DNA from 4 places in the Variovorax sp. AC103 genome. Region 1 is predicted to be linked to each of the others. Evidence: predicted binding sites of a transcription regulator. Region 1 holds the regulator's gene; each other region holds the start of a gene.
The links. The regulator sigma-54, encoded in region 1, starts transcription at its own class of promoters, with help from an activator protein. The targets are predictions, from matches to a motif close to TGGCANGNAANCTGCTTT.
Positions count from the first base shown of each region.

Region 2: AC0IYU_RS05680 (TorF family putative porin) is a predicted target of sigma-54. The motif match lies at 4,402-4,419, and genes of this name have one in related genera.
Region 3: AC0IYU_RS05125 (ammonium transporter) is a predicted target of sigma-54. The motif match lies at 2,510-2,527, and genes of this name have one in related genera.
Region 4: atzF (allophanate hydrolase) is a predicted target of sigma-54. The motif match lies at 5,317-5,334, and genes of this name have one in related genera.

Region 1 is NZ_CEEDFC010000029.1:82,878-90,406, forward strand. It holds gene AC0IYU_RS31190 (hypothetical protein) at 1-88, opposite strand, end outside; gene AC0IYU_RS31195 (LysE family translocator) at 224-880, shown strand; gene AC0IYU_RS31200 (phospholipase D family protein) at 899-2,509, opposite strand; gene rpoN (RNA polymerase factor sigma-54) at 2,520-4,133, opposite strand; gene lptB (LPS export ABC transporter ATP-binding protein) at 4,151-4,945, opposite strand; gene lptA (lipopolysaccharide transport periplasmic protein LptA) at 4,942-5,655, opposite strand; gene AC0IYU_RS31220 (thiol:disulfide interchange protein DsbA/DsbL) at 5,800-6,447, opposite strand; gene AC0IYU_RS31225 (SPOR domain-containing protein) at 6,601-7,347, opposite strand; gene argS (arginine--tRNA ligase) at 7,356-7,529, opposite strand, start outside.
Region 2 is NZ_CEEDFC010000003.1:204,565-212,093, reverse strand. It holds gene AC0IYU_RS05695 (hypothetical protein) at 1-862, opposite strand, end outside; gene AC0IYU_RS05690 (hypothetical protein) at 852-3,227, opposite strand; partial or broken gene AC0IYU_RS05685 (YifB family Mg chelatase-like AAA ATPase) at 3,295-4,248, opposite strand; gene AC0IYU_RS05680 (TorF family putative porin) at 4,463-5,335, shown strand; gene glnK (P-II family nitrogen regulator) at 5,403-5,741, shown strand; gene AC0IYU_RS05670 (ammonium transporter) at 5,771-7,204, shown strand; gene AC0IYU_RS05665 (SMP-30/gluconolactonase/LRE family protein) at 7,418-7,529, shown strand, end outside.
Region 3 is NZ_CEEDFC010000003.1:88,700-96,228, reverse strand. It holds gene AC0IYU_RS05135 (thiamine pyrophosphate-binding protein) at 1-882, shown strand, start outside; gene AC0IYU_RS05130 (hypothetical protein) at 916-1,218, opposite strand; gene AC0IYU_RS05125 (ammonium transporter) at 1,237-2,472, opposite strand; gene AC0IYU_RS05120 (sulfite exporter TauE/SafE family protein) at 2,890-3,648, shown strand; gene AC0IYU_RS05115 (tripartite tricarboxylate transporter permease) at 3,740-5,251, opposite strand; gene AC0IYU_RS05110 (tripartite tricarboxylate transporter TctB family protein) at 5,264-5,752, opposite strand; gene AC0IYU_RS05105 (RNA recognition motif domain-containing protein) at 5,958-6,368, opposite strand; gene AC0IYU_RS05100 (DUF3820 family protein) at 6,549-6,785, opposite strand; gene AC0IYU_RS05095 (translation initiation factor Sui1) at 6,793-7,173, opposite strand; gene AC0IYU_RS05090 (DEAD/DEAH box helicase) at 7,221-7,529, shown strand, end outside.
Region 4 is NZ_CEEDFC010000003.1:155,814-163,342, reverse strand. It holds gene AC0IYU_RS05455 (NAD(P)/FAD-dependent oxidoreductase) at 1-406, opposite strand, end outside; gene AC0IYU_RS05450 (beta-ketoacyl synthase chain length factor) at 449-1,297, opposite strand; gene AC0IYU_RS05445 (beta-ketoacyl-[acyl-carrier-protein] synthase family protein) at 1,294-2,499, opposite strand; gene AC0IYU_RS05440 (AmpG family muropeptide MFS transporter) at 2,705-4,090, opposite strand; gene AC0IYU_RS05435 (M48 family metallopeptidase) at 4,151-5,008, shown strand; gene atzF (allophanate hydrolase) at 5,363-7,099, shown strand; gene AC0IYU_RS05425 (ABC transporter substrate-binding protein) at 7,119-7,529, shown strand, end outside.

The sequences.
Region 1 (7,529 bases):
GGGCGTCGCTCCAGTAGAAGAAACTCAGCAAAAACGACAGCACCACAGCCCAGACGGCCAGAAGGATGAGGTTTTTCATTTTTTGCATCAGTAACTCCGGTGCAGAAAATGTAAACCAAAAGTTACCCGAGTACTACTTAAAGTTTAGTTTTCAAACCCCCGATCAGCGTGCACTAATGCACGCTGATCGCGCATTTGATCTCCACGCCACGCCTTTCAGCCCATGAACACCACCCTTTCCCTGCTCGGCATTGCCGGCGCGATGGCCGTCGGCGCGATGAGTCCCGGTCCCAGTTTCGTGATGGTCGCCCGCACGGCGGTGGCTTCCAGGCGCGACGGGCTGGCAGCCGCGCTGGGCATGGGCGCGGGCGGACTGGTCTTCGCCATCGCCGCGCTGGCCGGCCTGCAGGCGGCGTTCCTGGCGGTGCCGGGCCTGTACCTCGCCATCAAGGGCTTCGGCGGCGCCTACCTGGTGTACCTGGGTGTGCGCATCTGGCGCGGCGCGCGGCAGCCGCTGGCCATGGCGGCGGTGCCCCCGGGGGGTACCTCGCCAAGCGCGCAGGGTAGTGGCGCACACCCCTTGCGCACCTTCCTTGTCGGCCTGGCCACCCAGGTCAGCAACCCGAAGACAGCGGTGGTCTACGCCAGCATCTTCGCGGCCTTCCTGCCGCGCGACGTGCCGCTGGTGCTGGCGCTGTCCGTGCCGGTGGTCATCTTCTGCATCGAGACCGGGTGGTACACCGTCGTCGCGCTGGCCCTTTCTTCAGCGGCGCCGCGCTCGGCCTACCTGCGCTACAAGGCCTGGATCGACCGCGCCGCGGGCGGCGTGATGGGGCTGCTGGGCCTGCGGCTGATGTGGTCGGCCGTCAGCGGCAAGTGACGGGCGGCAAGCGCACCGCTAGAGCAGGCTTTCGGGCGTCAGCGGCGCCAAAATCTCGAGCATCGTGCGGTCCCACAAGCCCGAGTCAGGCTCCTCGGTCAGCACGGTGAGCTTGCCGGCGTCGTCGCTGGTCCACTCGATGCGCGACTCGTTGCTGCCCTCGGCAAAGCGCAGCCGGTAGGCGCCCTGCTGCTTGAGCACGTCGAGCAGCTTGAGCATCTGCTGCGCCATTTCGGGGCTGTGGATGATCAGCCCGATCTCGGTGTTGGCCGACTCGGAGCGCGGGTCGAAATTCATCGAGCCGACGAACAGTGTGCGCCGGTCGATCACCGCCGACTTGGCATGCAGCCGCCCCACCGAGGTGCCGAACAGCCCGAGCCGCACGCTGCGCCGGGTGCGGCTGGAACTCAGCTCGTACAGGTCGGCGCCCAGCTTGAGCATGTCGGGCCGGTAGCGGCGGTAGGCGGTGTGCACCAGCGGCTCGTCGGTGGCGGCCAGCGAGTTGGTGACCACGCTGATCTTCACGTTGCGCCGGCGAATCTCGCGCATCACCTCCAGCCCGGTGGCGCCGGGAATCAGGTACGGCGAGACGATGGTCACCTCGGAGCGCGCACGGCGCATCTGCTCGACCACGTTGTAACGCACGCTGTCGACGTCCAGCAGCGGCACGCCGCCGTAGGAAGCCGTCTTGCCGATCACGCGGTCGGGCGAATCGGCGTAGGCCTCGGCCAGGGTCCAGATCAGGTTGAGCTTGCCGGTGTTCAGGTCGTCCGCCATCGGGCTGTAGCCGAGCAGGTCGTTGGGCGCGGGGGGCGGCGGGGGTGGCGTGGTGTCGGGGCCGGTGGCGGCCTCGAAGCGGCGCTGCAGTTCGTCGCGCGGCACATCGGTGCGCACCACGGAGCCGATGGGCCGCACGTAGACGCTGTTCCAGTACTGGTCGAACAGGCTGCCCAGCCGCGGGATGAGCGCGCCGGTCACGAAGGTGTCCAGGTCGAGGAAGTTCTCGCCCGCGGTGCGCCGGAAGTACTGGTTGCCGATGTTGCGCCCGCCCGCCACCGCCATCGCGCCGTCGGCGATGAACAGCTTGTTGTGCATGCGGCGGTTCACGCGGCTGAAGTCGAACAGCGAGGCGGTGAAGCGCTTCAGGATGCTGCCGCGCCCGGCCGGGAACGGGTTGAACAGGCGCAGCTCGACGTTGGGCGTGGCGGCAAAGGCCAGCAGCAGCTCGTCCTCGCCCGAGGTGTAGAGGTCGTCCATCAGCAGGCGCACCCGCACACCGCGCAGCGCGGCGTCGCGCAGGGTGCGCAACAGGTAGCGGCCGGTCTCGTCGTTCTCGATCTGGTAGTACTGCACGTCGAGCGTGCGCTGGGCGCGGCGCGCCAGCTGGATGCGGGTATCGAAGGCGAAGTCGCCGCCGGGCATGAGGCGAAAGCCGCTCAGGTCGGGGTCGGGCTGGGCCCCCAGCGCGATCTTGCCCAGGGCGGTATCGGCCGACACGGCGATGGCCTTGACGGCGGGGCGCGGCGCCTCGTCGGGCAAGGTGGCGCAGCCGGCGAACAGCAGCACGGCCACCAAGGCGAAGAACCCGAGCCCCCGGCGCGACATCGGATGCGGGCGGCCAGGGCTCATGGTCGGCTTGCTACAGCGCCTTGCGCAGGTTGGCGGGCGCGATGCGCAGCGCCTCGCGGTACTTGGCCACGGTGCGGCGTGCGCACTCGATGCCCTGCTCTTTCAGCATCTCGGAAATCTGGCTGTCCGACAGCGGCTTCTTGATGCTTTCCGAGCTGACGAACTGCTTGATGAGCGCGCGCACCGCGGTGCTCGACGCATTGCCGCCGGTCTCGGTGCCCAGCGCCGAGCCGAAGAAGTACTTGAGCTCGACCGTGCCGAACGGCGTGGACATGTACTTGGCCGTGGTCACGCGCGAGATGGTCGACTCGTGCAGGCCCAGCTCGTCGGCAATCTCGCGCAGCACCAGCGGGCGCATCGCGAGCTCGCCGTGCACGAAGTAGCTCTTCTGGCGCTCGACGATGGCGTTGCTCACGCGCAGGATGGTGTCGAAGCGCTGCTGGATGTTCTTGATGAACCAGCGCGCCTCCTGCAGCCGCTGCGACAGCGCCTGGCTGCCCTCGCCCTTGTGCGCCTTGAGAGCGCCCGCGTAGATGTCGTGCACGCGCAGGCGCGGCATGACCTCCGGATTCAGCATGACGCGGAACTTGATGTTGGTGCCGCGGCCGGTCTTGGTGACGATCACGTCCGGCACCACGATGTTGCGCTCCACGTCCACGAAGCGCCGGCCCGGCTTGGGCTCCAGCCGCGCAATGATCTGCAGCGCCAGGCGCACCAGCTCTTCGCTGGTGCGGGTGAGCGTGGCCAGGCGCTTGAAGTCGCGACGCGCCAAGAGTTCCATCGACTGCTTGCACACGGCCATGGCGGTCTTGCGGACCAGCTGCTCCTGCTCGGTCTCGTCCGGGCGGGCCAGCGCGCGCAGCTGGATGCCCAGGCATTCGCCCAGGTCGCGCGCGCCCACGCCCACGGGCTCCAGGCTTTGCAGCAGGCCGAGCGCCACCTGGAAGTGGTGCACGAGGTCGTCGAACTGGTCGTTGTCGTCGCCAGCCAGGCCCGAGGCCAGCGCGGGCAGCGAGTCTTCGAGGTAGCCGTCGTCGTTGAGCGACTCGATCAGGAAGCGCAGCGCGGCGCTGTCGTTCTCGTTCAGGCGCAGGCTCAGCGCCTGGCGGTGCAGGAACGACTGCAGCGACTCCTGGCTGCGCGCGAGCTCGGTGGCGTCGGCGCGCTCATCGTCGCCCAGGTTGTTCTGGCGCGCGGGGGCGTCGCTGCCCCACTCGCTGTCGTCGGGCGCGGCCATGTCGACGGTGCCGTCGCCTTCCCAGTCGGGCTCGCGCTCGGTGATTTCCGTGGCCGGGCCGTCGGAGTCGGCGGTGCTGGTGGTCGTCTCAGTGGACGAAGCAGAGGTGCTGGCCGCCGGCGGCGCGAAGTCGCTTTCACCTTCGATGCCGTCGCCTCCATCGCCGCCGCCGTCATCGCGCGGGACCGGCGCATCGGCCGCGTCGAGCCCGAATTCCTCGCGCGCCGCCTCTTCCGCGGTGCGTTCGAGGAACGGGTTCTCGTCCAGCATCTGCTCGACCTCCTGGCTCAGTTCGAGCGTGGAGAGCTGCAGCAGCCGGATCGACTGTTGCAGCTGCGGCGTCAATGCCAGGTGCTGCGAGACGCGAAGGGACAGCCCTTGCTTCATGGAGAGCCCACCCGCCCTTACATCCGGAAGTGCTCGCCAAGGTAGACGCGTCGTACCTCGGCGTTGTCGACGATCTCCGAAGGCGTGCCTTGTGCCAGCACATGCCCGTCGCTGATGATGAACGCGTGGTCGCAGATGCCCAGCGTCTCACGCACGTTGTGGTCGGTGATGAGCACGCCGATGCCGCGTTCCTTCAGGAAACTGATGATCCGCTGGATCTCGATCACCGCGATCGGGTCGATGCCGGCGAAGGGCTCGTCCAGCAGGATGAAGCGCGGCTGCGTGGCCAGCGCGCGTGCAATCTCCACGCGGCGGCGCTCGCCGCCCGACAGCGCGAGCGCGGGCGAATCGCGCAGGTGGTCGACCCGCAGGTCGGACAACAGTTCGGACAGGCGCTCCTCGATGTGCTGCCTGGACAGCGGCGCCATCTTGCCGTTGGCGTCGGGCTCGCTCTGCAGCTCCAGCACGGCGCGCACGTTTTCCTCGACGGTGAGCTTGCGGAAGATCGAGGCTTCCTGCGGCAGGTAGCTCAGGCCCATGCGGGCGCGCCGGTGGATCGGCATGTGCGCGATGGGCTCGCCGTCGATGGTGATCTGGCCCGCGTCGGCACGCACCAGCCCCACGATCATGTAGAACGAGGTGGTCTTGCCCGCGCCGTTGGGCCCGAGCAGCCCGACCACTTCGCCCTTCTGCACGTCGAGCGAGACGTCCTTCACCACCGTGCGGCTGCCATAGCTCTTCTTCAGGCCGCGCGCCACCAGGCGGCTGCCCGGCGCGCCGTTGGCGTCGTGCGTTCCAGCGGTTTCGATCACTTGCGGGTTTCTCCGTCGTCGAGCGTGGTGCTCTGGCGCAGGCCCTTGCCGGGCGCCGGGGTGGGTGCCGGCGGCGCAGCCTTCGCGCCCGCCGGGGCCGAGGCACCGGCGGCCGGCGCGGCCGCGGCCTTGGGGGTCAGGATGGTCCTCACGCGCCCGCCGGGGGTGGACGCGTTGACGGCGGTGTTCGCCGGCACGGTGGAACCGTTGACGGTGTAGGTGTCGTTGCTCTGGTCGTAGACGATCAGCGCGCCCTGGCTCTCGTCGTTCGGCGTGGCGCCCAGCAGGCGGCGCATGACGGCGTTGCGGATGAACTTGACGTTGTCGGCGCGGCTGTCGTACTCGATGACTTCGGACTCGCCCTCGATCCATTCGTCGGGCGCATTGCGCTTCTGCTTGTAGTAGGCGCGCTTGCCGGGCGCCGCCGTGACCACGCCGTACTGGTAGCCCTCGGCGTCCTGGCGCACGTCCATGCGCGCGCCGCGGATGATGATCGTGCCCTTCGTGACCAGCACGTTGCCGGTGAACACGCTGGTCTGTTTCAGGTCGTCGTAACGCATGGCGTCCGACTCGATGTTCATCGGCTTGGTGCGGTCGGCGGTTTCGGCCAGGGCGCCCGAGGCGAAGCCGGCCAGCAGCAGCGCGGCGGCAGCCAGGCGGCCGATGCAACGGAGGAAGGAGGGAGTGGTGGGGTAAGAATGCAATGTCATAGAGGCACGAAACTTGCTCGGCATTGTATGCGGCTGATTGCGCCAGCCCCGCACGCACAGATGAAAAAGCCCGCCGAAGCGGGCCAGGTATCCCTTGCAAAAAGGGGAGAAGGCAGCGGCAGTCAATGCGCGCAGCCCCGGGGGTCAGCCTTTTTTCGCTTCGCCGATCAGGTAGTTGACGACCTGCAGCACCTTGGTCATGTTACCGGCGGTCTCGCCATCCACATACCAGCGGCCGGCCACGGCCATCGCCGGCACGCCCGCCACCTTGTAGGCGTCGGTCATCTGCGAGGCGCGCTTGGCCTTGCTGGCCACGCTGAACGAGGTGAAGGTTTCCTTGAACTTGGCGCCGTCCAGGCCGTTGGCCGAAGCCCAGGCAATGATGTTGGCGTCGCCGTTCACGTTCTGGCGCTGGGCATGGATGGCGCTGAACACCTTCGGCTGGAATTCGTCGACCTTGCCCATGGCCTCGAGCGCGTAGTACAGGCGCTGCTTGGCTTCGACGTCGTTGCCCACGAACGGCACGGGAATGCGGCGGAAGGCGACTTCCTTCGGCAGCGTCTTGGCCCAGGCTTCGAGCGCCGGTTCGAAGTCGTTGCAATGCGGGCAGTTGTACGAGAAGAACTCGACCACTTCGATCTTGCCGGCCGGTGCGTCGACCGGTGCGCGCTTGTCGAGCACCAGGTACTCGGTGCCTGCCTTGGGCGCGCGCGCCTGGGCGTGGGCCGGATTGGCGGCCAGGGACAGCAGCCCGAGCGAAGTGGCGGCCAGCGAAAAGTCACGACGTTTCATTGAAAGGGTTCTCCAGTTGGTACGGCAGACTGAGCCGGCGCGCGGCGGGGAGTTCCCGCGCAGCCGGTGCGCCCGGGCGCGATCGGGTCGATGAATCGTGGCGGCAAACGCCGCGGCGCGAAGCTTAAGGGCTATTCGTGTCGGAGGCCGGGGTCAGCGCTGCACGCGCACCAGCGCCGACTCCATGCCGCCGCCGTCGAGCCGGTCCTTCAGGCGGTCGGCATCGTCCTTCTTGTTGAACGGGCCGGCGCGCACACGGTAGACGGTGCGGCCCGCCTGCTCACGCTCGGTGACCCGGGCCTCCACGCCCATCAGCGACAGCTTGGCGCGCTGCGCCTCGGCGTCGTCGGTGGTGCGGAAGGCGCCGGCCTGCACGAAGTACATGAACGGATCGGCGCCGGAGCTGCTGGCGGCGTTGCTGTTGGTGCTGCTGCTCGGCGCAGCCGACGCGGTGGTCACGCTGCCCGAGCGCGCGCGGGCGAGGTCGCCCAGCGGGTCGTTCGAAGCCGGCAGCGCGTTGGCCTCGGCCGGCACCGGCGCCGTGCGTGGTGGCTTGGGCGCCACCACCACGGGCACCGGCGGTGCGGTCGTGGGCGGCGGGGCGCCTGGGGCCACGGCGGCGGCCGGCTCGCCGGTGACCGGGTTGACCGGACCGGTGGCGACCGGCGCGGGCTTGGCTGCACCGGCCTTGCCGGCCAGCGGCGCATTCGGGTCCCAGTCGCGGTTCTTGCGGGCTTCGGCCTCGTCCTGTTCGGCGCCGCCCTTTTGCGTCTTGGTCACGAACGGGATCGGCACCTTGGTCACATAGACCGCGATGCCCAGCGCGACGCCAAGGCCGAGCACCAGCCCGATGATCAGGCCGATGACGATGTTGCCGCGTTGTCTGGTTGTCTTCTTCATGGTGAGGTTCACATCTTGCTCGGCGCACTGACGCCGAGAATCGCGAGGCCATTGTGCAGCACCTGCGCGGTCGCGGCGACCAGCGCCAGGCGGGCCAGCTTGACCTGCTCGTCGTCGACCAGGATGCGCTCGGCGTCGTAGTAGCTGTGGTAGCTGGCGGCCAGTTCGCGCAGGTAGAAAGT
Region 2 (7,529 bases), on a different contig from region 1:
CTATCGCATTGATGCAGTCCCGCAAGGTCCAACCGGAGCCTTCGCTTGCTCGCACTGGAGCCGACGGCATTTCTCGAGCAAGGTATGGACCAGGGAGAATGTTCAGTTCTGCCAGAGTTGGCTTTTGCCAGTTCGACCTGAGTGTTCCGCAGGGATAGATGTGCGCGAGAAATTTGTTCTGTCTGACGGTGTACCGGCAGCCTTGGTCTCCTCGATGCAGCGTGCAGTAGAACCCATTTAGCCAAAGCCAGATGCGTGCGCTGACGACCTCTTCGGACGAGAGCATCAAGGTTCCATCATGAATACCCATCGCGATGAAGGGAGAAGCCTTCAGAACATCTTCTCGAACACGGGGGCTCAAGTCTTTGCCAGCAGCTCTGAGAAAATTTTGCACCCGCGATGTCCAGTCATAGATAGCATCGCAGGATGCTTCTGTACTGAACGCTCGCAGCATTTGATATCCATCGGACTCTGTAAACGCATCAAGACCAAATTGGGCAAGCTGCAGCCGATGCGCATTGATCAACATGTACTCACAGATGCGAATCGCTGTCGATACTCTTGCGGCCGTTGTTGAGCTTGCGTATGGAAGCCCCGCTGTCGCGTCCAGATGAGATTGAGCCAGTAAGAATGATTTGAACGTATGCAACAGCCTTTGATGTTGCGGATCAGTTAGGTGAGATTTATCTTCAAGTAAAACATCCCAATTTATCTGAGTCGTCGAACCGCCAAAGTGGACGGTCCAGCTTCTTGCTTTATATGGGGAGCGCAGCCATTTCGCCGCGTAGAGCGCGTGTTTTTGTGAGGACGCCGCCTCCAAAGCCTCCTCGAACAATTTCCGTTCGGAAGTCTCACTGCGCATAAGCGAACCGCTCTACAAGCGCCGGATGCGCAAGTGTCTCGGCACTGGCAAGATATGCTCGAATATCTTCACGCCTCACTGCAGTAGAACGCACGTAGGGAATAAGCGCTGTAGTCATCTCTGCCCAATATTTCGCCTTGGGGTTCAATGCACGTTCAGAGCTCGAGCCAGCCTTCTCCAAGCTGAGAAGCAACGTGAGGATGCGCTCGTTCAATCCGAAGACAACTTCTTGAGGAACGTCGAGGTCGCCAATTGCCCACGGATCCTGCGGCTGTGCTTCTGCGAGGCTCTGGGATTGTGGCGGGACTTTGAGCGCGTGATTTCTTAAAAACTCGTCCAACTCATCCATAGACGTGAAGTCGGTTGCTTCGAGAAGATATTCGCTGTCCTTGAGTGCCTCAACGATGATGCCGGTCTGAAAAATCCGTATCCAGCGTTCCAAGAAGAACTCGCGAATGACTTTCGGGAGGTATCTTTCCAACAGTTGGGGCTCGTACTTCACTTGGCCCAGAGCCTTTGCCATCTGCTCCACGCTTCTTGTGTCCAAGTACACGATGACGCCCATTGAGGCTCGCAGGCTGGACAGTGAGAACTTTCGAACGAAGTGACCTGCCTCGTCAGGTGAGCATCCAAGTGCCCGCACGAATGACTCCTCTAACCTGGCCACCGGCCATGGATTACTTGTGAGGCCCGACAGTTTCTTGATTCGCGTTGGGTAGGCGAATGCTCTTCCTGATGCGAGCAGCAGATAGCGCCAGTTGTCATCGTTCCGCGCGCGCAGGTGATCCCGTAGAGGCTGCGTCAGTCGAAGGATTTGGTCAAAAGCGAACGCGCTCCGCGCCGTCAGGAAAATCTCTTGTGCGGCAAGATCGGCGCCTCGGCGCAACTTCACTCCGGCGATGATCTGTCCTGTATCTGTGGAAAGAATTCCCTTGACCTTACCTTGCTTGTCGAAGAGTTCGAAGTTCTCGAGGAAGGACGGTGTAATTGCAGGGTGCTCCGAGACGAGAATCGCGCAGTGAGGAGTAAGGGCGCCGGAACGCGGCACCGCAAGCTCTTCTACCCACCGACCTCGAGGACAGGGGAAAAGTGCGTTGAAGTCATATACAGATACGTCAGCGCTGCATGGGTAGCCGTAGTGCTCAAAGGTTGCGGCGCCGTTTTCCAGATGATCAGGATGGTCCCACTCCGTAGAAAACATGACCTTGTCTGCCCCAACTCCCTCTTTCGCCCTTGCTCCGACCACTCTGACCCCGCCGTGCGCAGCGAGCACATGCCGACGTTCGAGAAGGGCCGCCATTCTTTCTACCTCAGTCCAAGCCCATTGCTTGATTCGATCGGCATCCGCGCGAATCTGACAAAAAATAAACTGCAAGGCTTGGTCATCGGTGAGCTCCAAGGGGATCGGAGTTAGCAACTTGTCGTGGTAGGCCACCCCAATTTCATTGACCGCTACGTTTGTTTCGGGCATTGAGTTGGAGAGCGAGCGAGGATTGGGAAACCCCCCCGATGGTTCGGCAATGAGACCAGAAGGGAAAACTCGCTCGACAAAAAAACGCTTGATTAAGCTCCGCCACCTTAGAACGATGCCCGATACAAAATTGCCACGATTTCGATAACTGTCCTCTAAATAGAATTCGTAAAGGCGCGAAAAAAAATGAGTGGTGAAATCAGGATCGTGAAGTGTATCAACACTGGCAGTAGGATTTTCGACCTCTATGAATCTACTTAAAGCAACAACGCCGAATAATGTTGGCTTGCGTTTGGTTGCTGCCTCTATTAGGCAAATTTGATATAATTGGGCGGTGAAGGTTGGGCCTAAGAGTCGATAAATCGGCAGCAGAGGAGCCTGAAAGACGACATTTTCCTTTGTCCGACATGGCCAGCCCTGCCAAGCCGTAACTTTCTCAGAATCTAACTCTAATTGATCAAACAGCGCAGCAAGTTGGTCGAGTTGAGGCTGTGAATTTATCCCTATTTGGATACTCCAAGTAAGCTTGGCACCCACATCTGTGGCGATTGTGGCTCTTGCCCTTAAAAGGGCATAAGCGAGCTTTCGGCGGATAGTAATGGTCCCGTAGAAAAAATGTTCGCTATAAATTGCGCCCAAAAGTTGTTTGAGCAACCTGTCTAATGGTGGAAATGAAGATGAATTGATGCTGGCTGCGAGGTCTTGTTTGGTAACCTGTAAAAGGCATTCCAGCAGGCGCAGGACCAAATCACACGAACGCCCAAGATATGGTTTTAACTTAGCGGATGCGCTACGCCAAGTTTCCCGAAATTCGGGCGCACTCACCTCGAACTCGATTGCGCGAGTTGGTGTCCAGTCATTGACAATTGGCACGTCCAAATCTACTGCTTTCATCGCTTCCAGCCTCCGATTTGATTGGCTCCTAACAGTTTGGACAAGAAAAGCTGTCGCGTCAAATCGCGAATTCGTCGAGGAAGAGCACGCCGTGATGCGCTCTGGAAATTTCACCGGGACGCGGCGGAGAGCCGCCGCCCACCAGTGCCACCGCGCTGGACGTATGGTGCGGCGCAGAAGTAGGCCGGCACATCCACCGATCGGTCGCGAAGCGCCCGCCCAGGCTGGCCACGGCAGCGCTTTCCAGCGCCTCGCCGATGCTCATGCCCGGCAGCAGGCCGGCGAAGCGCTGCGCGAGCATCGACTTGCCCGAGCCGGGCTCGCCCATCATCAACAGGCTGTGGCCGCCGGCCGCCGCGATCTCCAGCGCCCGCTTGGCGCCCGCGTGGCCCTTGACGTCGCACAGGTCGGCGTAGCGCGGTGCGGCCGCGCCGGGCGCGGCCTCGACCCGGGCCCAGCCATCGTCGGAGGCCGGCTCGGGAAGTTGCGCGGCCGCGTCGGCGTCGGGCATGAACTGCCGCACCACGTCCAGCAGGTGCCGGGCGCCGTACACCTCGCTGCCGGGCACCAGCGCTGCTTCCTGTGCACTGTCCATGGGCAGCACCAAACGGGTGGCCACGCCCCGCGTGTGCAGTGCCAGCGCCATGGCCAGCGCACCGCGAACGGGCCGCAGTTCCGCGGAAAGCGACAGCTCCCCGGCGAATTCGTGGCCGGCGAGCCGGGCGTTGTCGATCTGCCCGCTGGCCGCCAGGATGGCCATGGCCATGGGCAGGTCGAAGCGGCCGGAGTCCTTGGGCAGGTCGGCCGGCGCCAGGTTCACGGTGATGCGCTTGTTGTTGGGAAACTCCAGCCCGGCGTTCTGGATGGCCGAGCGCACCCGCTCGCGCGCCTCCTTGACCTCGGTTTCCACCAGCCCCACCAGCGTGAAGCTGGGCAGGCCGTTCGCCAGATGCACCTCAACCGTGACACTGGCCGCTTCCAGCCCCAGCAAAGCACGGCTTTGCACCAAAGACAGACTCATTGTTCTTGATCTCCCCAAGATGGTGCGCCCATCGGGGGCACGCCCGTGGTGCAGTTCCCGGAGAAACCGCCGCCACACGAAGCACCTGTTGTAACGATTTGGCGCTCGCTCAAGCTCGCGGGGAATGCGCTGCGGGCGGGCTTTTGAGCAGTTTGGCACGCTCCCTGCTTTGAGCCTCTCAGGTCCCCCAACACACTTTGCGAGGAGTTTCCCGATGACGTACCGCACCGCCGCCCAGGCGCTGATCGTTCTTGCCACGGCACTGACCGCTTCGGGCGCCGCCCTGGCGCAGGCCGCAACCGACGCTGCCGCGCCGGCCGCCGCTCCGGCCCCGAACCTCACGGGAAACATCTCGCTGACCACCAACTACAAGTTCCGTGGCCAGGACCAGGACATGCTGGGCAAGAACGACTACGCCAAGACCAAGGGCTTCAAGCCCGCCGTCCAGGGCGGCCTGGACTACGCCTTCGGCGACAGCGGCTTCTACGTGGGCAGCTGGAACTCCAGCGTCAACTGGCTCAAGGGCAACAGCATCGAGATGGACCTGTACGGCGGCTACAAATTCAAGGCCGGCCCGCTGGACATGGACGTCGGTGCGCTCACCTACATCTACCCGGGCAACTCGTCGGGCAACACCACCGAGCTGTACGTTGCCGGCACCTACGCCAGCGAAACCCTCGGTTCGTTCACCGCCAAGTACTCGCACACCGTGTCGAAGGACTACTTCGGCTACGCCGGCAACAAGGCGGGCTCGGGCCTGAAGGGCACCAACACCGGCTACCTGAACCTCGCGTACAGCAAGGAAATCGTGCCCAAGGTCACGCTGAAGGCCGCCGTGGGCTACACGAACATGTCCAGCGACATCCGCAGCCTGGGCTACAAGAGCTATGTCGACTACAACGTCGGTGCGTCGTACGACTTCGGCAACGGCCTGTCGCTGACCGGCTCGGTGCAAGGCGCGAACAAGAAGAGCTCGTACCTCGCCGTGAGCAACCCGGGCGTGGACTACGGCTTCGGCACCTTCGGCCAGACGACGTACTCGCCGAACAAGGCGCGCTTCATCCTCACGCTGACGAAGACGCTCTAAGCACCAGAACAACGAGGTGCGGCCCAAGCTGCCGCACCGTTTCATTTCCATCCGCAGGAGAAAACTCATGAAGCTGGTCACAGCCATCATCAAACCGTTCAAGCTCGACGAGGTGCGCGAAGCACTGTCGGCCATCGGCGTGCAGGGGATCACCGTCACCGAGGTCAAGGGGTTCGGTCGCCAGAAAGGCCACACCGAGCTCTACCGCGGCGCCGAGTACGTGGTCGACTTCCTGCCCAAGGTCAAGATCGAAGCGGCCGTCTCCGACGACCTCGTCGATCGCGTGATCGAAGCCGTCGAGGGTGCTGCCCGCACCGGCAAGATCGGCGACGGCAAGATCTTTGTCTACAACCTCGAACAGGTCGTGCGCATCCGCACCGGCGAAACAGGTCGCGAAGCCCTCTGAACGAGTCCAGGCCCGAAAGAACAACGATTATGAAAAAACTGCTTGTCTCTCTTGCGTTCGGTTTGAGTGTGCTGGCTGCCGGCACCACCGCCATTGCACAAACGCCCGCCGCCCCGGCCGAAGCGCCTGCCGCTTCGGCACCCGCTGCCGCTGCACCCGCGGCGCCGGCCGCGCCTGCTGCAGCCGACGCGGCACCTGCCGCTGCGGCAGCCGCGGCGCCCGCCGCCGCTCCGGCACCCAAGATCGACTCCGGCGACACCGCCTGGATGCTGACCTCCACGCTGCTCGTCATCCTGATGACCATTCCCGGCCTGGCGCTGTTCTACGGCGGCCTGGGCCGTTCGAAGAACATGCTGTCGGTGCTGATGCAGGTCTTCGTGATCTTCTCGCTGATCAGCATCCTGTGGGCCGTCTATGGCTACAGCATCGCGTTCTCGGGCGAAGGCAACTTCTTTGGGGGATTCGACAAGATCTTCATGAAGGGCATCACGCAGGAAACCTTCGGCGCGCTGACCACCATTCCTGAATACGTGTTCGTCGCGTTCCAGGGCACCTTCGCGGCCATCACCGTGGCGCTGATCGTCGGCGCGTTCGCGGAACGTGCCAAGTTCTCGGCCGTGCTGCTGTTCTCCGTGCTGTGGTTCACCTTCAGCTACGTGCCGATCGCCCACATCGTGTGGGGCGGCGGCCTGCTGGGCAAGGACGGCGCACTCGACTTCGCAGGCGGCACCGTGGTGCACATCAACGCCGGTGTGGCCGGCCTGGTCGGTGCCTACATGGTCGGCAAGCGCGTGGGCTACGGCAAGGAAGCGTTCACGCCGCACTCGCTCACGCTCACCATGGTCGGCGCTTCGCTGCTGTGGGTCGGCTGGTTCGGCTTCAACGCGGGTTCGGCAGGTGCTGCCAACGCGCTGGCCGGCCTGGCCTTCATCAACACGGTGCTCGCCACCGCTGCCGCCGCGCTGTCTTGGATCCTGGGTGAAAGCCTGCACAAGGGCAAGGCCTCGATGCTGGGCGCTGCGTCCGGTGCCGTTGCCGGCCTGGTGGCCGTCACGCCTGCCGCCGGTTTCGTCGGCCCGATGGGTTCGATCGTGCTGGGCCTGCTGGCCGGCCTGGTCTGCCTGTGGGGTGTAGGCGGCCTGAAGCGCATGCTCGGTGCCGACGACGCGTTCGACGTGTTCGGCGTGCACGGTGTGGGCGGCATCCTGGGTGCCATCCTGACCGGCGTGTTCGCAGCCAAGGGCCTGGGCGGCACCGGCGGCGCAACGCCCGACACCTTCGCGATGGGTGCACAGGTCTGGATCCAGATCAAGAGCGTGGCGCTCACGATCGTGTGGTCCGGCGTGGTGGCCTTCATCGCCTTCAAGATCGCAGACCTGACCATCGGCCTGCGTGTGTCGGAAGAAGAAGAGCGCGAAGGCCTCGACATCTCCTCGCACGGCGAAACCGCATACAACAGGTAAACCCCCAGGCTGCGCGCACTTCGTGTCGCTACGCCAACCCCCTTGCAGGGGGCAGCACCTGCGGCCCGGCAGAGCCGGTTCCGCGGTGCTCTTGAATTGAAGAACAAGTTTTCAAGCGAGGTCTCCTTTGGATGTTCAGCCCGCGAGCGCTCCGGCGTCAGCGGGCTTTTTTTTGCCTGTCGCTTTCATGGCCGGGGGCACAATGGCCGAACCATGTGGACCTCCATCGAAGACAGCCTCTGCGAACTCGGCGAGTCGCCGTTCTGGCACCCTGAAGAACGCGCGCTCTACTGGCTCGACATTCCCGGCCGCGCGGTGCTGCGCA
Region 3 (7,529 bases), on a different contig from region 1:
CGCCATGCCGACCTGGTGCTGCTGGTCGGTGGCCGCCTGTCGGAAGTGCCGTCGCAGGGCTACGAGCTGCTGGCGATTCCGCAGCCGAAGCAGGCATTGGTGCACGTGCACGCCGATGCGGACGAACTCGGCAAGCTCTACCGCCCGGCGCAGGGCATCCACGCCACGCCGCAGGCTTTTGCCGAAGCGGTGACCGCGCTGCGCCCCGCATCCACGCCCGCGTGGCAGGCCGAGACCAAGACCGCGCGCGAAGACTTCCTGCGCTGGAGCGACCCGGCGCCCATCCGCATTCCGGGTCCGCTGCAGATGGGCGAGGTCATGCAGCACCTGCGCGAGGTGCTGCCGGCCGACACCATCTTCTGCAACGGCGCGGGCAACTTCGCCACCTGGGTGCACCGCTTCTGGCCGTTCCGCGCGTTCGCCAGCCAGCTGGCGCCCACCAGCGGCTCGATGGGCTACGGCCTGCCGGCCGGTGTCGGCGCCAAGCGGTTGTGGCCGCAGCGCGAGGTGGTGGTGTTTGCCGGTGACGGCGACTTCATGATGCACGGCCAGGAGTTCGCGACGGCGGTGCAGTACGGCCTGCCGATCCTCGTGGTGCTGCTCGACAACGCCATGTACGGCACCATCCGCATGCACCAGGAAAAGCATTACCCCGGCCGCATCAGCGCCACGCAGTTGAAGAACCCCGACTTCCGCGGCTATGCCGAGGTGTTCGGCGGCCACGGCGAGCGGGTCACCACCACGGAAGAGTTCGGCCCCGCACTGGCCCGCGCGCGAGCGAGCGGCAAGCCGGCGATCCTGCATTGCCTGCTGGACCCGGAGGCCATCACCCCGGGGAGCACGCTGCAGTCGATTCGCAAGGCGGCGTTGGCTGCGGGCTGAGTTCGGGAATCGGCATCGGGGGGCGGGGTTCGTTCAGCGCAACCCGCCCACGTACCGCGGCGGCGGCGTCGGCGGCTGCCCGTCGGGTTGCCGCGCCGCCAGCCGGGCAGCGCGCGCCAGCGGCTCCATCGCCTGCTCCAGCCGCGTGGCCAGCTGGTCGAGCTCCTCGTCCTTGGTTTCGGCGGCGTGCGCGCGCGTCATGCGCACGATCTCGGCGGCGTATTCCGCGTTGGTTGCCATCCACTCGGTGTCGGTCACGCGGCCGTGCTTTCGCCGCAGCGCCACATGAAGGCGGGCGGCGAGGGCGATGCGTTCGCTTTCGGACATGGATGGCATGGTTCCTCCGACGGTGGATCAACTCCCCAGGTGTTCCTTGTGCTGTGCAAGATCGAGGCCCAGCAGCTCGCTGTTTGCGTCGACGCGCAAGCCCACCAGCACATGCACCAGCCAAAGCACCACCGCCGTCCCCGTCGCGCTGTAGATGGCCACGCTTCCCACCGCGACGGCCTGCGTCAGCACGTCGCCCGTGACGCCCGAGATGCGCGCATCGGCGAACACCCCCGTGAGCAGCGCACCCACGATGCCACCGATGCCGTGCACGCCGAACACGTCCAGCGAGTCGTCCGCCCCCAGCATGTGCTTCAGCCCGGTGGCGCCCCAGTAGCACGCCAGCCCCGCGATGGTGCCGATGGCCAGCGCCGCCAGCGGCGTGACGAAACCGGCCGCCGGCGTGATCGCCACCAGCCCGGCCACCAGGCCCGAGCACAGGCCCAGCAAAGAGGGGCTGCGCCGCACGATCCACTCGCCGATCATCCAGCTCATGGCGCCGGCCGCCGCCGCGATGTGCGTCACCAGCATCGCCAGGCCCGCGCGCCCGTCGGCTGCCACGGCCGAGCCTGCATTGAAGCCGAACCAGCCGACCCACAGCAGGCCGGCGCCCATCATCGTCATCGCCAGGCTGTAGGGCTCGAAGGCCTCGCGCCCGTAGCCTTTGCGCGGACCCAGCGCATAGGCGCAGACCAGCCCCGCGATGCCCGCGTTGACGTGAACCACCGAGCCGCCGGCGAAGTCGAGCGCGCCCATCTGCGCGAGCCAGCCGCCCGGCTCCCACACCCAGTGCGCCACCGGCGCATACACCAGCACGCTCCACAGCAGCGCGAACCACAGGATGGCCGAGAAGCGCATGCGTTCGACGAAGGCGCCCAGCACCAGGGCGGTGGTGATGATCGCGAAGGTCAGCTGGAACATCGCGTAGACCGACTCGGGCACGTTGGGCGCGACATGGCTCACCGCCACCTGGCCCGCTTCCTTCAGGTACTCGAAACCCGAGAAGCCCCAGCGCCCGAGCCCGCCCAGCCAGGGCCAGCCGGGCGTGAAGGCCAGCGAGTAGCCCAGCGCGAACCAGGTCAGCGAGACCACCGCGGCAATCGCCACCACGGCCGCCATGGTGGCCAGCACGTTCTTGCGGCGCACCATGCCTGCGTAGAAGAGCGCGATGCCGGGCAGCGTCATCAGCAGCACCAGCGCGGTCGAAGTCATCATCCACGCGGTGTCTGCCGCGCTGATGGAGGCGTGCGTTGCCAAGGCCATGGCCGTTGTCTTCTTCGAGTTGTGGACTGTTGCCTTACGTGCACAAGTCGTGCCACCTTGTTAACTCATCGACACACTTTCGTTCGCAAATCGTGTGTCGGACCTGAGTCAAAGCGGGTAATTCCCAATGCACTGACGCGGTGCACGCTCTAAAGTCTGCCCACTCGCGAACGGGCCCTGCTCGTACTGCCGAGGGTCCGAGGAGACAACTTCCCGATCAACAAGAAAAATCTTCAAAGGCTCCGTACGAGATGCCTGTTTCGAACTTGAAAGACGCCGCTGGTCGGCGTCTTTTTTTTGCCTGTTCGAAGGGCGTGGCCCGGCCTTTTTTCTCAAGCCGAATGCACCCCATACGCTTGCCGCACCTGCGCGTGACGCTACTTTTTTAGTAGCGTTGCGGGTGAGACAATCGCCGCCATGGAAATGCTGGTGGTCACAGGTGCCTCGCTGCTCGCGGGTTTTGTCGATTCGATCGTGGGTGGGGGCGGGCTGATCCTGGTGCCGGCGCTGTTCGCCGTGTTTCCGGGCGCACCACCGGCGACCCTGCTGGGCACCAACAAGAGCGCGTCCATTTGGGGCACGGCCGCCGCGGCGGCCCAGTTCAGCCAGCGGGTGCAGATGCGCTGGGGGGCCCTCTGGCCGGCCGCATTGGCCGGCTTTGCCGGCGCGATGCTGGGCGCCTGGGGTGTCACGATGTTTCCCGGCGACTTCCTGCGCCGGGCGCTGCCTGTCATCTTGCTGGGCGTGCTTCTGTACACGCTGGCGCGCAAGGACATGGGCCGGCTGCACGCGCCGCGTTTCACCGGCCGCGCCGAAACGCTGGCGGCCTGCACCATCGGCCTGTCGATCGGGCTGTACGACGGTTTCTTCGGGCCGGGCGCGGGCAGCTTCCTGGTGTTCCTGTTCGTGCGCTGGATGGGCTACGACTTCCTCAACGCCTCGGCCTCCGCCAAGATCATCAACACCCTGACCAACGGCGCCGCGCTGATCCTGCTGGCGGCCAAGGGCCACGTGTGGTGGCAGTACGGGCTGGTGATGGCGGTGGCCAACGTGGCCGGCAGCCTGCTGGGCACGCGCGTGGCGCTCAAGCACGGCGCGGGGTTCGTGCGGGGCGTGTTCATCGTGGTGGTGAGCGCGCTGATCCTGAAGACGGCGTACGACGCGTTCCTGAAATGAAAAAAGCCCCAGGCGCCAAGCCGGGGGCTTCTTCCAGAAACACCGAGGAACCGGCTTTGCCGGGCCTCGGGTGTTGCCCCCGGTGGCGGGCCTATTCTTCGACGAAGGCTTCCTCGCGCTTGGCCTTGATGGCCGGCAGCAGCACGATGCCCAGCAGCATCACCGCGGCCACCAGCAGCCCCGCCGACAGCGGCCGCGTGACGAACACGCTCCATGCACCGCGCGACAGCAGCAGGGCGCGCCGCAGGTTCTCTTCCATCATCGGCCCGAGGATGAAGCCCAGCAGCAGCGGCGCGGGCTCCGTCCTGAGCTTGATGAACAGGTAGCCGATGAAGCCGAAGGCCGCCACCATCCACACGTCGAAGGTGTTGTTGTTGGTCGAGTACACGCCGATGGCGCAGAACAGCACGATCGCCGGGAACAGGAACTTGTAGGGCACCGTCAGCAGCTTGATCCACATGCCGATGAGCGGCAGGTTCAGGATGATCAGCATCGCGTTGCCGATCCACATCGAGGCGATCAGGCCCCAGAACAGCTCCGGGTTGCTGGTCATCACCTGCGGGCCGGGCTGGATGTTGTGGATCGTCATGGCGCCCACCATCAGCGCCATCACCGCGTTGGGCGGAATGCCCAGCGTCAGCAGCGGAATGAAGGAGGTCTGCGCGCCGGCGTTGTTGGCCGACTCGGGCGACGCCACGCCGCGGATGTTGCCCTTGCCGAAAGGCACTTCGCCCGGGCGCATCTTGATCTTCTTCTCCAGCGCATACGAGGCGAACGAGGCCAGCAGCGCGCCGCCGCCCGGCAGGATGCCCAGGGCCGAACCCAGCGCCGTGCCGCGCAGCACCGCGGGCGTCATGCGCTTGAAGTCTTCCTTGGTGGGCCACAGGCCCTTCACCTTGTGCGTGAACACCTCGCGCTCGTCGTCGGGCTGCGAGAGGTTGCCGATGATTTCGCCGTAGCCGAACACGCCCATGGCGATCACCACGAAGCCGATGCCGTCGGTCAGTTCAGGAATGTCGAAGCTGTAGCGCGCCACGCCCGAGTTGACGTCGGTGCCCACGATGCCCAGCAGCAGGCCCAGCACGATCATGGCCACCGCCTTGATCAGCGAACCCGACGCCAGCACCACCGCGCCGATCAGGCCCAGCGTCATCAGCGAGAAGTACTCGGCCGGGCCGAACTTGAAGGCCAGCTCGGTCAGCGGCGGTGCGAAGGCCGCCAGGATCAGCGTGCCCACGCAGCCCGCGAAGAACGAGCCCAGGCCGGCCGCGGCCAGCGCGGGGCCCGCGCGGCCCTGCCTTGCCATCTGGTAGCCGTCGATGCAGGTGACCACCGAGGACGACTCCCCGGGCAGGTTCACCAGGATGGCCGTCGTGGAGCCGCCGTACTGCGCGCCGTAATAGATGCCTGCCAGCATGATGAGCGCCGACACGGGCGGCAGCGCGTACGTGGCAGGCAGCAGCATCGCGATGGTCGCGACCGGGCCGATGCCGGGCAGCACGCCGATCAGCGTGCCCAGAATGCAGCCCAGCAGGCAATACAGCAGGTTGGTGAAGGTGAAGGCAACGCCGAAACCGATGGAAAGGTTGTGGATCAGGTCCATGGTGCGTGCTCCTCAGCCCGAAATGAAAGTGGGCCAGACCTGGATCTGGAGCTTGAGCGCCCAGATGAAGGCCACGTAGCTGCCGGCGGCCAGGATGGTCGAGAGGATCAGCACGTCGCGCAGCTTGAAGTGCTCGCCCGCCATGCTCGAGATGATCGTGAGGGCGTAGATCGCGATGATCATTCCCATGGCCGGCAGCCCGATGCTGGGCAGCCCGCCCAGCAGCACGCCGAAGGCGAGGTTGGCGCCGAGCACGAAGGCCAGGGGCTTCCAGGCCCACTTGCCGATCGGGTCGCCGTCGGTGGTCTCGACCACCAGCGCCTGGAACATGATGATGGCGCCCAGAAAGGCCAGCAGGATGCCCAGCATCAGCGGGAAGTACCCCGGCCCCATGCGGGCGCCGTCGCCGATGGTGTAGGTCGTGGCGCCTATCGCGAAGGCCCCTCCCACGCTGGTGAACATGACTCCTGAAAAGAAGTCCGCCTGACTCTTGATGCGCATGTCTCGCCCCTCTTGTTTTGAAGGAGTGAGCGTCGTTCTGCGCGGCTGACCGTTGGCTGACCGCGAGGGTACGGACAAATGCTTACCGGGTTTCCATGAGGGCGACCTGACTGCGGGCACGGAAGGGCGCGGTAGAAACGAAAAAAGCTCCCGAAGGAGCTTTTTTCATTCAGAGAGCCGGAGCTCTCGGACGTGCAGGGAGGGCTTAGTAGCCGCCGCGGCCACCGCCGCCGCCGCCGTAACCGCCGCCACCACCGCTGCGGCCACCGCCGCCGCCGCCGTAACCGCCGCCACCACCACCACCGCCGTAGCCGCCACCGCCACCACCGCCGTAGCCGCCGCCACCACCGGTGCGGGGGGGACGAGCTTCCATCGGACGGGCTTCGTTCACCGTCAGGGCACGGCCCTGGAGTGAATGGCCGTTCATGGCTTCGACAGCTGCGAGTGCTTCAGCATCCGTGCCCATTTCGACAAAGCCGAAGCCCTTCGAACGACCGGTGTCGCGTTCCATCATGACCTTGGCGCTGACGATCGAGCCGAACTCGCCGAAAGCCTGTTCCAGGTCGTTGTCACGCACGGAGTAGGCGAGGTTGCCTACGTAGAGTTTCTTGCCCATTGAGGGACTCCTAATTCAAACCAACAAAACAAAGCGATGGAGTCCCAGAATCACAACAAACAAGTGCGCTGTGGCGCGAAACTGACCGATCACCGAATTACGTGCACGGGAGACAAGTCTCACAGACACGTAAGCCGGATTATCCAGCGTGAATTGCAAAAAGAGTGGGAAATTCGTGTGTTATTGCGAAACAGTCCGACCCGGCGGGCGATTTCGCAACGGTTTCAGGAGGTCCGAAAGCCCGTTGTGGTCTATCTCATGCATCAGGGCGAGCAGCCGGCCAATGTCGCCTGAGGGAAAACCCTCACGTGCAAACCAATTCAGGTAATTTCCGGGCAAATCGGCGATCAGCGTGCCCTTGTGCTTGCCAAAAGGCATCGGGAGGCTCACCAGGCGCTGCAGGTCTTCGGGCTTCATCGGGTGCTCAGCCTCCCGCGCGCTTGACGGTGTGGCCCTGCTTCACGAGGGCGGCGATCACCGTTTCGCGGTGGTCGCCCTGGATTTCGATCACGCCGTCCTTCACCGTGCCGCCCGAGCCGCAGGCCGTCTTGAGCTGCTTGCCGAGCGCTGCGAGGCCTTCGGCGTCCAGCGCCACGCCCTTGACGACGGTCACGCCCTTGCCTTTGCGCCCCTTGGTCTCGTGCGATACACGCACAATGCCGTCGGTGGCCGGCGCGCGCGCGTTGAGTTCCTTGCAGCGGCACCGGGCCACGGGCTCGCCGCAGTCGGGGCACATGCGCCCGCCCGCCTCGGTGGAGTACACCAGGGCGCTGCCGGTCTGATTGCGCTGTTTCATCGTCGACATTCGCTACGTCTTTCTTCTCTCTCGGGTTTCTCTCTCTGTCTGCTCACATGCCATTCGTTTCACTGGGCCTGGCCCCCGCGCTCGTTCAGGCTGCCGCCGAAAGCGGTTATGCCGCGCCGACCGCCATCCAGGCCGCGGCCATCCCCGCGATTCTGCAGGGCCGCGACGTGCGGGGCTCGGCGCAGACCGGCTCCGGCAAGACCGCCGCATTTTCCCTTCCCGTGCTGCAGCGCCTGAGTGCCCAGCGCGTGGACGGCCCGCGCCGCGTGCGCGCCCTGGTCCTCGTGCCCACGCGCGAACTCGCGGCCCAGGTCGGCGAGACCATGCGCAGCCTGGCGCAGCACCTGCCCGAACGG
Region 4 (7,529 bases), on a different contig from region 1:
CGAAGTGCACGCCCAGCCGCGCGGCCTCTTCGGCCAGGAAGTTCTCGAAGATGCCGCGGTCGATCTGGTAGCTGGGCACCGACAGGTAGCGGCTCGCCCCGATCTCGGTCACGCCTTCGATGTCGCTGCGGCCTTCGCTGAAGAAGAAGCGAAAGCCGAACTTGCGCAGCTGCTTCTCGTCCATGTGGGCCTTCAGGCCGAGCACGGTGTCGAAGTAGTGCGCGCCGATTTCCACCGACGACTCGCCCACCTTGTGCGCCGCGTGCGGCACCGGGTGGGCGCGGCGCTCCAGCACCAGCACGCGCAGGTCGGCGAAGCGCCGGCGCAATTGCAGCGCCAGCGTGAGGCCGGCCAGGCCGCCCCCCATGATCACCGCGTCGAAGGAGTCTGTCGCAGTGTCTTTCATGGGGTCGGCTCCGGGTGGTGGTTCGGGAAACAGGTGGACGGGCTAGGACAGGCGCTGGAGTTGCAGCCGCAGGGACAGCGAAGGCGACAGCGGCAGATCGACCGGCGCCGCTGTGTCGGCATCGAGGTGCGCGAGCGCCTCGAACAGCCCCAGCGCGTCCGACATCGGGTTCAGGCCGGCGAGCGACTTCGCAGCGTCCGAGCGCGGTGCCGTGGCGGTGGTGGCCGCTTCGGCATCGCGGGCCAGCGACCATTGCAGCGCCGCCACGGTGCGCTCGGTGGGCGCGGGGGCCAGCACGAATGCCACCGCGAGCAGGCCGCGGCTGTCGGTGACCGAGGTCAGCGCGCCCACCGTGGGCGTGTCGTAGCCGACCAGCAGCACCGGCTCCTGGTCGGCCGCGCACTGCACCGCCGCTTCGAGCAGGCCCGAGGCAAAGCTGTGGTCAAAGGCCGACACGGCATTGCTGGCCGCCATGCAGCCGGTGCCGATGGTCCAGTAGCCCACGGCCGCGTTGTGCACCGAGTTGTGGAACTTGGTGGGCGACAGCATCTTCGGGTCGGAGGCGAGCGTGCCGCACATGTAGTCGTTGATCGACAGGTCGCCGTGCGCGGACGTGAACACGCAGGGCACCTCGGCGGCGTTGCGGCCCGAGGCGGCCATGGCGGCCGCGGCCACTTCGAGCGCCAGCGCCACGGTGTCGGGCGCGCGGCGTCGCTCGGCAGGGGCCAGCACCTGCGGCGCGGGGCGCTTGGCGGGCGGATCGCTGAGCGGGCCTTCGCCGCGGAAGGCGGCGCGCGCGGCCTCCCAGCCGGGCAGGGTGGGGGTCCAGAAGGCGGGGCCTTCGATGTAGAGGGTCGGGGGCATCACGGGCTTGGCGTCGTTCGTGCTCATGCGGGGGCCTTGCCGAACACCAGCGAGCAGTTGCTGCCGCCGAAGCCGAAGGAATTGCTCAGCACGTAGCGCACCTCGCCGTGCACCGGCGCCAGCTGGATCTGCGGGCCGAAGCCTTCGTCCAGCGTGCGGGTGTTCACGGTGCCCGGCTTCAGGCCGCGCTCGATCGCCAGCAGGCTGATGACCGCCTCGACGATGCCCGCCGCGCCCAGCGTGTGGCCCATGAAGCCCTTGGTCGAACTGGCGTGCGTGCCTGCGGGGAAGCGGCGTGCCACCAGCGCACCTTCGACTTCGTCGTTCTTCTGGCTCGAGGTGCCGTGCATGTTGATGTAGTCGATGTCGCCAGGGGCGAGGCCGGCGCGCGCCAGTGCCTCGTCGAGGGCACGTTCGGCGCCCAGGCCCTCGGGGTGCGGCGTGGACATGTGGTGCGCGTCGCTCGCCTCGCCATAGCCCAGCAGCAGCAGCGGGGAGGCCGCGGCGCCGGTCTGCACGCGCTCCACCAGTGCAAAGCCGGCCGCCTCGCCCAGGCTGATGCCGTTGCGCTCGGCATCGAAGGGGCGGCAGGGCTCGGTCGACACCAGCTCGAGCGAGTTGAAGCCGAACAGCACGCTGCCGCACAGCGTGTCGGCACCGCCCACCACGGCCGCGTCGGCCAGGCCCAGGCGGATCAGCCGCTCGGCCGAGGCGAACACCTTGGCGCTGGACGAGCAGGCGGTCGAAATGGTTTCGCTCGGGCCGCTGATGCCCAGCAGTTCCTGCGTGAACATGGCCAGCGAATGGGGCGTGTGCACCGCGGGGCGGCGCTGGTTCGGGGGAAAGCTGCCTTCGGCGTCCAGCTGCGTGTACGCCAGCTCGGTCTCGCCGATGCTCGCGGTGGAGGTGCCCAGGATCAGCGCGATGCGCGAAGCGCCGTACTTCTCGCGTGCGGCGGCCACCGCCTCGATGAAACCGTCGGCCTGCAGGCCCATGAACGCCAGCCGGTTGTTGCGGCAGTCCCACTGCGCGAGCGGCTCGGGCAGGCGCACCTCTTCGATGCCGTCGACGCGGCCGATCCAGGTCGGCAGCGGTGCGTCGCCGAAGTCATTGGCGCGCAGGCCGCTGCGCGACTGCGCCAGCGCGTCGGCCAGCGCTTCCTTGCCGACGCCGACCGCGGAGGTCGCCGTGAAGGCGCTGATTTGGAGGGGGGGAATTCGGGACGGCACGATCTTGTAGGTGGGCTTGCTGACAACGGGGGCTCCAGAAGGGAGCGCAAGAAAAGGAAACAAAAAGGAGCAAAAGCGAATGTATACGCGAACAGCCTACCAGTTGCGGGCTGCGCGGGACGTCGGTCGTGTCCTATACGGCCGGGCGCCTGGAGGCCGTCCGGCGGGCGGTTGAACGCGGCTTCAGCGGGGCTTCAAAGCCGTCTCAAGGTCGGTCCGCAGGCCCGGCGACGGCGGTGAGCCGCGAGGCCAGCGCCACCAGCACCAGCACCGGCACGCCCAGCAGCGCGGTGGCGGTGAAGAAGGTGCTGTAGCCGTAGGCGTCGACGAAGACGCCCGAGTAGCCGGCAATGAACTTGGGCAGCAGCAGCATCAGCGAGCTGAACAGCGCGTACTGCGTGGCCGAGTAGCTGATGTTCGTCAGGCTCGACAGGTAGGCGATGAAGGCCGCCGAGGCGATGCCCCCGGCCAGGTTGTCGGCCGAGACCACCGCGATCAGCGCCGTCAGGTCGTGCCCGCGCGAGGCCAGCCAGGCGAACAGCAGGTTGCTGGCCGCGCTGAGCACCGCGCCCAGCATCAGCACGCGCATCACGCCCAGGCGCATCGACAGCACGCCGCCCACGAAGGCGCCCGCCAGTGTCATGACCACGCCGTAGATCTTGCTGACCGTGGCCACCTCGTCCTTGGTGAAGCCCATGTCCACGTAGAACGGGTTGGCCATGATGCCCATCACCACGTCGCTGATGCGGTAGATGGCAATGAGCGAGAGGATCAGCACCGCCTGCCACTTGTAGCGGCGGATGAAGTCGGCAAAAGGCTCGACCAGCACGTTGCGCAGCCACTGCGCCGCGTTCTTCGCCGGGGCCAGCACGCGGCGCACCGGCTCGGGCGACAGCAGCACGGTGACGACGCCGACCGACATGGAGGCCGCCATGACCAGGTAGGCCGTCTTCCAGGCGCCGTTCTGGTAAGCCGCTGCACCTGTGGCTACCACGGCCGGTGCCACCTCGGCCCAGGCCGCGACCCACAGCACGCCCGCGCCGGCCCAGATCATCGCGAGCCGGTAGCCCGTTTGATAGGCGGCGGCCAGTGCGGCCTGCTTGCGCGTCTCGGCCGATTCGATGCGAAAGGCGTCCAGCGCGATGTCCTGCGTGGCCGAGCCGAAGGCCACCAGCAGCGCGCACCAGATCAGCGGCTTGAGCCCCAGGCGCGGGTCGTTCATGGCCATGCCGACCAGCCCCACGATCACCACGCCCTGCGCCAGCAGCAGCCAGCCGCGCCGGCGCCCGAGCAGCGTGGTCAGCGGCGGCAGCGGCAGGCGGTCGACCAGCGGCGCCCAGACCCACTTGAAGCCGTAGGCCAGCCCGACCCAGCTCAGGTAGCCGATGGTGGTGCGGTCGATGCCCGCCTCGCGCAGGCGAAAGCTCAGCGTACCCAGCACCAGCAGCAGCGGCAGCCCGGCGGAGAAACCCAGCGCCAGCATGCGCAGCGTGGCGGGCTCGAGGTAGACCTTCAGCGCGTCGCGCCAGGGTGGTTGGGGGGCGGTGGGGGTTTCGGCGGGCGTGGCGGACATGAGCTTCGGATTGTCCATGAGCGCCCGGGGTCATCGCGGAGCGCGTTTGTCTTCATTTGTTCCTATGATCCCGCCCCTATGTGCACACGATGCGACCGCTCCGAATTTGCCGCGCCCGCCATGGCGTCGCCCTGGAACCCCCGGCGGGCTTTTTTGCTGGCTGCCGCCGGCGCGGCCCTGAGCGGCCCTGCCCTGGCGCAGGTCAACGTCGGCAACGCCTCGATGGCGCGCAACCTCGTGCCCGCCGACAAGATCGAGGCGGCGGGCGTGCAGCAGTACGGCCAACTGCTCGAACAGGCGCGCGCCAAGGGCGCACTCGCGGGCGACGGCAACCCGCAGCTGCAGCGCCTGCGCACCATCGCCAACCGCCTGATTCCCTTCGCCATGCCGTGGAACTCGCGTGCCCGCGAATGGAAGTGGGAGGTCAACCTGATCGGCAGCAAGCAGATCAACGCCTTCTGCATGCCCGGCGGCAAGATCGCCTTCTTCACCGGCATCCTCGACCAGCTCAAGCTGAGCGACGACGAGGTCGCCATGGTCATGGGCCACGAGATGGCCCACGCACTGCGCGAGCATGCGCGCGCCCGCATGGCCAAGAGCGCGGGCACCGGGGCGGCGCTCTCCATCGGTGCGCAGCTGCTCGGGCTGGGGCAGGTGGGCGACCTGGCGGCGCGCGCGGGCACGCAGCTCATCACGCTCAAGTTCAGCCGCGGCGACGAAACCGAGGCCGACCTGGTGGGGCTCGAGCTCGCCGCCCGCGCGGGCTATGACCCGAAGGCGTCGGTGTCGCTGTGGCAGAAGATGGCCACGGCGTCGAAGAACCAGGGCGGGCTGAGCTTCCTGTCGACGCACCCGAGCGGGCCGGACCGCATCGCGAAGCTGGAAGCGAACCTGCCGAAGGTGGAGAAGCTCTACCGGGACGCGAAGAAGAGCTGACCCTCTGTCTTTCTCCCTCCCCAGCTGGGGGAGGGCAGGGGTGGGGGCACGACGGCCTCCGAAAAAGCGCGGCGCCTGATCGAAGGCCTGCCCCCATCCCAGCCTTCCCCCGGAAGGGGAAGGAGCAAATCCGAACCTGCATTCCCGCCTTGCTCCCTCCCCTCCCGGGGGAGGGTTGGGGTGGGGGCACGACGGCCTCTGAAAAAGAGCGGCGCCTGATCGAAGGCCTGCCCCCATCCCGGCCTTCCCCCGGAAGGGGAAGGAGCAAATCCCCGCCTGATCTGATCCACGCCGCGGCACGTTCCCGCTGGCACGCCGCTTGCATCTCAACTTGTACACATGTTTGGATGCCTGATGATGGTGCATGAAGAAAACGGATCTCCCGCCGCCGCCTGGATTGCGAAATTTGCCTTCCCCGTCGTGGACGCACGGGCCGGCGACACCCTCGGGCTCGCCCTGCCGCTCGCCGGCCTGCGCTTCGCGGTCAAGGACAACATCGACGTGGCCGGCGTGCCCACCACCGCCGCCTGCCCGGCCTTCGACCGCCACCCCACGGTCCATGCAGCCGTGGTGCAGCGCCTGCTCGAAGCCGGTGCATCGCTGGCCGGCAAGACCAACCTCGACCAGTTCGCCTGCGGGCTGAACGGCACGCGCTCGCCCTATGGCGAGGTGCCCAACGCCTTCGACGCGCGCTACGTGTCGGGCGGCTCCAGCTCGGGCTCGGCCTACCTGGTGGCCGCCGGCGAGGTCGACTTCGCGCTCGGCACCGACACCGCAGGCTCGGGCCGCGTGCCGGCCGGGCTCAACAACATCGTCGGCCTGAAGCCCTCGCGCGGCCTGCTGAGCACCTTCGGCGTGGTGCCGGCCGCGCAGAGCGCGGACTGCGTCTCCATCTTCGCGACCACCGTCGCCACCGCCGTCGACGTGCTGCTGGCCGCCGCCGGCCACGACGCGCGCGACCCGTACTCGCGCAACCTGCGCCTGGGCCGCAAGCCGCTGCCCGCGCGCTTCTCCTTCGGCGTGCCCGACACGCTGAACTTCTTTGGCGACACCGCCGCCGAGCAGGCCTTCAACGACGCCACCGCGCGGCTGCTGGCCATGGGCGGCTCGCCCGTCACCATTGCCTACGCGCCGCTCGCCGAGGCCGCCGCGCTGCTGTACGAAAGCGCGCTGGTCGCCGAGCGCTACGCCGCGGTGCGCGAATTCTTCGACGCGCACGGCGAAGAAGTCATCGAGCCCGTGCGCGGCATCCTCGCCGCCGGCCGCGGCTACAACGCCGCCGACGTGTTCGACGCGCAGACGCGCCTGCGCGCCATCGCGCAGAAGGTCGAGCCGATGTGGCGCGGCATCGACCTGCTGGTGGTGCCCAGCGCGCCCACCCACTACACACGCGAACAGATGCGCGCCGACCCCGTGGCGCTCAACCGCAACCTGGGCGCGTACACCAACTTCGTCAACCTGCTCGACTACGCCGCGCTCTCGGTGCCCAGCAGCCTGCGCGACGACGGCCTGCCGTTCGGCATCACGCTGATCGGGCCCTGCGGCAGCGACCTGGCATTGGCCGACCTGGGCCAGCGCTACCACCACGCCACGGGACTCGCGCAGGGCGCCACCGGCAAACCGCTGCCCGCGCCGCGCGCCATTCCGGGCCTTGCCGCGGCCGATGCCGACATGCTGTCCATCGCCGTGGTCGGTGCCCACCTGTCGGGCATGCCGCTCAACGGACAGCTCACCGAGCGCGGTGCCACGCTGCTGCGCGCCACCACCACGTCGCCGGCCTACCGCCTGTACGCGCTGCCGGGCACGGTGCCGCCCAAGCCCGGCCTGCAGCGCGTGGCCGAAGGCGAGTCGGGTGCGGCCATCGCGCTGGAGGTGTGGTCGGTGCCGCTCGCGCAGGTCGGCAGCTTCCTGGCGCTGATTCCGCCGCCCCTGGGCCTCGGCAGCGTCGAGCTGGCCGACGGCAGCTGGGTCAAGGGCTTCATCTGCGAGGGCCATGCGCTGGCCGCTGCGCAGGACGTGAGCTCCCACGGCGGCTGGCGTGCCTACGTCGCCAACCGCACCGGCACCGGCACCGCACCTTCTTCCCTTTGACTTTGATCCAGGAGTCCCGATGAGCACCCCCAACAAACCCTCCGCTTCGCGCCACCGCCGACAGCTGCTGCAGGCCGGCGCCACGGGCCTGGCCGTGCTGGCCGCGCCCGCCCTCGTGCGCGCGCAGGCCGCACCCAAGCTGCGCATCGGCTTCTGGCCCGTGGCCGCGGGCCTGCCGTTCTTCGCGGCGGTCGACAAGGGCTACTTCAAGGAAGCCGGCCTCGACGTCGAGGCGCTCAAGTTCGCCGGCGCGCAGCAGGTCATGGAAGGCATGCTCGCAGGCCGCTGCGACGGCAGCGCCAACGGCACCGGCTCGGCCAACCTCGCCATCGGCGAGATCGCGCAGCCCGGCCTCTTCAAGATCTTCTGCACCAACCCGAGCAACGCCAGGTTCGTGCTCGACGAGTTCATCGTCGGCAAGGACAGCCCC